DNA from 2 places in the Arthrobacter sp. 2MCAF15 genome. Region 2 is predicted to be linked to the other one. Evidence: predicted binding sites of a transcription regulator. Region 2 holds the regulator's gene; the other holds the start of a gene.
The links. The regulator HrcA, encoded in region 2, represses chaperone genes, less so after heat shock. The targets are predictions, from matches to a motif close to TTNGCACTCGNNNNNNNCGAGTGCNAA.
Positions count from the first base shown of each region.

Region 1: the regulator HrcA is predicted to act here: its motif matches at 1,693-1,719, upstream of groL (chaperonin GroEL).

Region 1 is NZ_JBFRGZ010000012.1:7,315-10,698, reverse strand. It holds gene groL (chaperonin GroEL) at 1-1,510, opposite strand, end outside; gene AB4089_RS14105 (ABC transporter substrate-binding protein) at 1,806-3,029, opposite strand; gene AB4089_RS14100 (cold-shock protein) at 3,140-3,343, opposite strand.
Region 2 is NZ_JBFRGZ010000006.1:99,486-102,869, reverse strand. It holds gene AB4089_RS09250 (DUF4870 domain-containing protein) at 1-303, opposite strand, end outside; gene AB4089_RS09245 (DUF3097 domain-containing protein) at 450-1,301, opposite strand; gene hrcA (heat-inducible transcriptional repressor HrcA) at 1,618-2,631, shown strand; gene dnaJ (molecular chaperone DnaJ) at 2,695-3,384, shown strand, end outside.

The DNA of each region.
Region 1 (3,384 bases), on a different contig from region 2:
TCTGCAGGGCAGAGCGGGTTACCTTGACCGGGTCGTTGATGCCGGCGGCCAGCAGGTCGACGTACTCGCCGGTGGCTGCGTTGAGGCCGTGGCCTGCGGGCAGGCCGCGGACCTTGTCCACCACGACGCCGGGCTCGAGGCCGGCGTTGAAGGCGATCTGCTTCAGCGGGGCGTCGATGGCAACGCGGACGATGTTCGCGCCAGTTGCCTCGTCGCCGGAGAGCTGCAGGTTCGCAAACGCCTTGGCGCCGGCCTGGATCAGGGCAACGCCACCGCCGGCGACGATGCCCTCTTCGACAGCAGCCTTTGCGTTGCGGACGGCGTCCTCAATGCGGTGCTTGCGTTCCTTGAGCTCGACCTCGGTTGCCGCGCCGGCCTTGATGACTGCAACGCCGCCGGCCAGCTTGGCCAGGCGCTCCTGCAGCTTCTCGCGGTCGTAGTCGGAATCCGAGTTCTCAATTTCGGCGCGGATCTGGGACACGCGGCCGGCGATCTGGTCGGCGTCGCCTGCACCCTCGACGATGGTGGTCTCGTCCTTGGTGACAACAACCTTGCGGGCCTTGCCGAGGAGTTCGAGTCCGGCGGTCTCAAGCTTGAGGCCGACTTCCTCGGAGATGACCTGGCCACCGGTGAGGATGGCGATGTCGGCCAGCTGGGCCTTGCGGCGGTCGCCGAAGCCCGGAGCCTTGACGGCAACGGACTTGAAGGTGCCGCGGATCTTGTTGACGATCAGGGTGGCCAGGGCCTCGCCCTCGATGTCCTCGGCAATGATCAGCAGCGGCTTGCTGGACTGCATGACCTTTTCCAGGACAGCAACCAGTTCCTTGACGTTGGAGATCTTGGAGTTGACGATCAGGATGTACGGATCCTCAAGGACCGTTTCCTGGCGCTCGGCGTCGGTGACGAAGTAAGCCGAGATGTAGCCCTTGTCGAAGCGCATGCCTTCGGTGAGCTCCAGCTCCAGGCCGAAGGTGTTGGACTCTTCGACGGTGATGACGCCTTCTTTGCCGACCTTGTCGAGGGCTTCGGCGATCAGGGCGCCGATCTCGTTGTCGCCGGCGGAGATGGACGCGGTGGCGGCGATCTCTTCCTTGGTCTCGATTTCCTTGGCGGAGGCCAGGAGCTCGACCGTGACGGCTTCAACAGCCTTCTCGATGCCGCGCTTGAGGGACAGCGGGTCAGCACCGGCCGCGACGTTGCGCAGGCCTTCCTTGACCAGGGCCTGTGCCAGCACGGTTGCCGTGGTGGTGCCGTCGCCTGCGACGTCGTCCGTCTTCTTGGCAACTTCCTTGACCAGCTCGGCGCCGATCTTCTCGTAAGGATCGTCCAGCTCGATCTCCTTGGCGATGGAAACACCATCGTTGGTGATCGTGGGGGCGCCCCACTTCTTTTCGAGGACGACGTTGCGTCCCCGCGGGCCGAGGGTGACCTTGACGGCGTCGGCGAGGATGTTCAGGCCCCGCTCAAGACCGCGGCGTGCCTCTTCATCAAATGCAATGATCTTGGCCATAACGGCAGTAGTCCTTTCGGGACAGTCGTTAAGAATGAACCTTCGCTGTGGTGCCCGCGACGGACGATCCCTGCCCTGCGGCCTCTGTATGCCGCCGGGTCCGGGATCTCACCCCAGCAAGGTGTTCCTTTAGCTCCTGGACCGGCTGCCCCACTCCGCGGCCGGGCGGACCGGGCGTCGTGTTAGCAGTCAGTGCGCTGGAGTGCTAACTCAATAATTAGCACTCCCCCGGGGAGAGTGCAAGCAGTGGCCGGCCCGAACGGCCCGCCACGCGGGCACAATACGCTAGGAGCGATCAGCCGCCGCTGCTGCTGGCGGCTTCCGTTCCAGTCATCGTGGCCAGATTGTCCTCGCCGTAGGTGTAGACCATGTAGTTCGCTTCGGTGATGTCGCCGTGGGAATTAAAGTTGATCCGGCCGGATTGGCCGTCATAGTCCGGGCGCTGGCCTGCCCGGAGGGCATCTACGCAGTCCTTGTAGCTCGTGCACGTCTTGCTCGCGGGCTGGCTGGCTTGCTGGGCGGCTTGCGCTGCCCCGCCGGAGACCGTGACGAGGGACGCCGCGATGGAGGTTCCGGCGTCGTCCTCTGCCGCGGCGGCAGCGACGGCGGCCAGGATGACGGCGTCGTACGTCTCGGCGGCGAACACCATGTCCTTGAGCCCGGGATCAACGGCAACGAGGTCCGCCTGGAAGGCGGCGGAGGGGAACACGCCGGGCAGGATTCCGCGTGCGCCGTCGAGGGCCCGCGCCCCCAGTCCGGTGCCGTAGCGGCTGACCGCCCCGTCGCTGAGCACAAGTTTCTTGCCGGCAAGGCCGGCATTGTTCAGTTCGGCGATGGCACCCTGCGCGCCGTCCCGGGAGACCAGGACCACGGCGTCGGGATTTACGGCCTTCGCGGCGGCGGCAGCCTGCTGCGCCTGGCCGGGCGTGAACTCCGGGTCGGCCAGGACTTCCATTCCGGACTGCTTCGCCGCACCGACAACGGCTGCGGCGACGTCTTTGCCGTAGCCGCCTTCCTCGTGTACGACTGCCAGGGTCCTGGCGCCGCCGTCCTTGGCCAGCTTGGCCAGGACGGACGCCTGGGCGATGTCGGCCGCGGCGGTGCGGAAATAGTAGCCGCCGCTCTTGTAGTTGCTGAGCGCACCGGCGGCGTTGGCCGGCGAGATGACCGCTACCTTGGCGTTGGCCAGCACGTCGATGGCGGCAGGGGCACGGCTGGAGTCGGTGGGACCGATCACGACGTCGGCCTTGGCGGCGACCAGCGCTTTGGCCTGGGCTGCGGTGTCCGTGCTGATGGTTTCCGGCAGGAGCTCCACCGGTTTGCCCTTGTGGCCGCCGGCAGCGTTGATCTCCTTGATGGCGAGCTTGGCCGCCGCGAGCTGCGGGGCGTTCAGGAAGTTCTGCCGGCCGGTGTTGTCCAGGATCAGGCCGATGCGCAAAGTGCCGTCACCGCTCGCGTCGGCGCTGGCCAGGCGGGCGCTGCCGGCAGGTCCCAGGCAGCCCGTCAGGGCCAGTGCCATGGCTGTTCCGACCGCCAGGGCGCGCCCCACAGGAAGTGTTCCTTTCAGGCGTGCTCCCTTCAGGCGTGCTGAGGAGTCCCGCGGGGCGTTTTTGAGCGCGGCCAGTGCCACTAGGCGGGCCGGACGCTTTCGGCCTGCGGGCCTTTTTCGCCCTCGCCGACTTCCAGCTCCACCCGCTGGCCCTCGTCCAGGGCGCGGTAGCCCTCGCCGACGATCGCGGACCAGTGCACGAAGACCTCGTTCTCGGAACCGTCCACGGTGATGAAGCCGTAGCCCTTTTCGGCGTTGAACCACTTGACGGTTCCCAGTGCCATGGTGTCCACACTTTCAGCTAGCTTGCGTGCGGCCCACCTCA
Region 2 (3,384 bases):
AAAGAGATTGCCCACCACGGGAATGAAGACCAGCAGATTGGCTAGCACCGCGGCGATCGTCGGCGGCAGCGTGAAGTTCAGCGCTTCCTTGGATTCCTGCGCCGTGAACGGGCCGCGGTCTTTGAAGATGAGGTAGATCAGCAGCGACGGCACGCAGCCCAGGATGCCGCCGAAGTGCGCGAGCGTGGCCCACTGGCGGTCCTCGCTGGCCGTCAACGGCAGCGCATTTGCCGGAACGCCATGGTACGGGGGCTGGCCATGGCCGGCCTGGTTGCCCGTGTGTTCGCGTGCGTTATCTGCCACGGTGAAGCCCTTCGGATTGCGGTGATGCGTTGCTGCCTGGGTTGTGCCTGGAATAGCCGGAGCCGCGCTGGGAGCGCGGCCGCCGATTCAAGAATACTTGCTCTGGCGCGGAAATGGAGATCAGGGAGCGTCAGAGCTTGCGCCGGCTAGGGCACAGTGAGGAAGTCAATGACCTCTTCGACGCGGCCCAGCAGGGACGGCTCCAGGTCCGCGTAGCTGCGGACCGCCCCCAGGAGTTTCTGCCAGCCGAGGCCGATATCCTCCTTCGTCGAGTGCGGCCACCCGAAAGCCGTCAGGATACCTGTCTTCCAGTCGACGCCGCGGGGGATCACGGGCCACTGCTCAATCCCCAGGACCGCCGGCCGGATGGCCTGCCACACATCGACGTAGGGGTGGCCCACGATCAGCACGTTGCCTGCGGCGCCCGGTGAGGCCATGACGGCGTCGGCGATCCGCGACTCCTTGGAGTCGGCCACCAGGTGGTCAACGAGCACGCCCAGGCGGCGCCCCGGGCCGGGACCGAAGTCCGCCACGGCGGCCGCGAGGTCGTCAATGCCGTGCAGGGGTTCAACCACGATGCCCTCCACCCGGAGGTCATCACCCCAGACCTTCTCCACGAGCTCGGCGTCGTGCTTGCCTTCCACCCAGATGCGGCTGGCCTTGGCCACCTGGGCGCGTTGCCCGGCCACCCGGACCGAGCCCGACGCCGTGCGGCCGGCACCGGCGGCCGGCGCCGCCTTCCTGGGGGCCGGAGGCATCAGCCGGATCGGCTGCCCCTCCAACAGGAAGCCAAAGCCTAAACGGAAGGAGCGGGACTTGCCCCGACGGTCCTCCAGCGCCACGACGTGCATGCCGCCGGACTTCTCCACCCGGGTCACGGCACCCACCCAGCCGGACTGGACTTCCTCGAGGACCATCCCGCGTTCCACCGGTACCTCCGGCAACGCGGTCTTGGCGGGGGCGGACAGGTCCTGGGGTCCCCAGTTCTGGTACGACATCTCTACACGCTTACTTTGCACTCGGAATGTACGGCGGTCAGTGGAACTCTCCGTGGCCTGCACCGGACCACAGGGGCGCGGCGCCGGCGGAAGCGGCCACGGTCCCCGCGCCCGATGTGACGGGAAACGCGATCCCGCAGGCCACGCCTGGAGCGAATCCAATGCTAACAACGCGGCGAGTCATATTAGACTGGTTAGCACTTAGGCATGTCGAGTGCTAACACTTGTTCCGTTGCGGACCACGCGCACCAGTTCTGGACGCGGACCGTACAACGCGGGCGGCACCGACTGCGGGACAGTCGATTGGAGGTGGAGCGTGAGCGAACCGCGCAAACTCGAAGTGCTGCGCGCCATCGTGGAGGACTACGTCCATTCGCGTGAGCCCGTTGGTTCCAAAGCGCTCGTTGAACGCCACCATCTCGGCGTGTCCAGCGCCACGATCCGCAATGACATGGCGGCGCTGGAAGACGAAGGCCTGATCACAGCACCGCACACGAGCGCGGGCCGGATCCCCACCGACAAGGGCTACCGGCTCTTCGTCGACCAGATCTCAGCGGTGAAGCCGCTGTCTCCGGCCGAGCGCCGGGCCATCCAGGCGCTGCTGGAAGGATCCGAGGACCTCGACGACATCCTTGACCGGACCGTGCGGCTCCTGTCGCACCTGACCAACCAGGTCGCCGTCGTGCAGTATCCGCTGCTCAGCCGCGCCAGGGTGCGGCACATTGAGTTCGTGCTGTTGGCACCCCGCAAGGTGCTGATCGTCCTCATCGCGGACACCGGCAAGGTGGAGCAGCGCGTCATCGACGTCGGACAGGACATTCCCGACGACGCCCTCGCCGACCTGCGTACAAGTTTCCTGGCGAGCCTCTCGGGAACGCCGCTGAGCCTGCTGCCCCAGCTTCTGCCCACAGTGGTTGCCAGCGGCCCGCCGGCGCGCCGGGGAGCGGCCCAGGCCCTTGCCCGTGGCCTCGAGGCGCTGGCCACGAGCAGCCGCGAGGAGCGGATGGTCATGGCCGGCACGGCCAACCTCGCACGCTCCAACGTGGACTTCCCGCTGAGCATCGGCCCGGTCCTGGAGGCGCTCGAGGAGCAGGTGGTCATGCTCCGCCTGCTCAGCGAAATGGCCGAAGACCCACGCGGCGTGACCGTCAGCATCGGCCGGGAAAACCCCTACGACGGTCTGGCCGAGGCCTCCGTCGTGGCCACGGCCTACGGCCCGGACGCCACGGCCAAGGTCGGTGTCCTTGGACCCACCCGGATGGACTATCCCACCACCATGGCCGCCGTGCGCGCGGTGGCCCGCTACCTTTCGAGGATCCTGGGGCCCTGACCGGCCCGGACCCAGCACGACTTCTTGCCCCACCGGCAGTACGAAAAGGAAGAGATACACACTTTGAGCAGCCACTATGACGTTCTTGGAGTCTCCCGCGACGCAACGGGGGAGGAGATCAAGAAGGCCTACCGGAAACTGGCCCGGACCCTGCACCCCGACGTGAACCCGGGAGAAGACGCCTCGGACCGGTTCAAGGCCGTCACCCATGCCTATGAGGTCCTCTCCGATCCGCAGAAGCGCCGGGTCTATGACACCACCGGCAATGAAAACGGCACCGACAACGGCTTCGGGGGCGGCAGCTACTCGGGCCAGGGCTTCGCCTTCCAGGACATCTTCGAGACCTTCTTCGGCGCCGGTGGCGGCCAGGGCGGCCCGGCATCCCGGGTCCGCCGCGGCCAGGACGCGCTGATCAGCGTCCGGATCGACCTCCGCGACGCGGTGTTCGGCGTCAACAAGAAGCTCGAAGTCGACACGGCCGTGGTCTGCCCCACCTGCGACGGATCCTGCTGCCGCGAGGGTACCCACCCCGTGCGCTGCGACATCTGTGGCGGCAGCGGCCAGGTCCAGCGCGCCGTGCGCTCCATCCTCGGCCAGGTCATGACGTCGGCACCCTGCGGGTCCTGCGAGGGCTTCGGCACCGTCATCAAGGACCCCTGCAACGAATGCAGCGGCCAGGGCCGGATCCGCAGCCGCCGCTCGCTGACCGTGAAGGTCCCGGCCGGCGTCGGCACCGGCACGCGCATCCAGCTC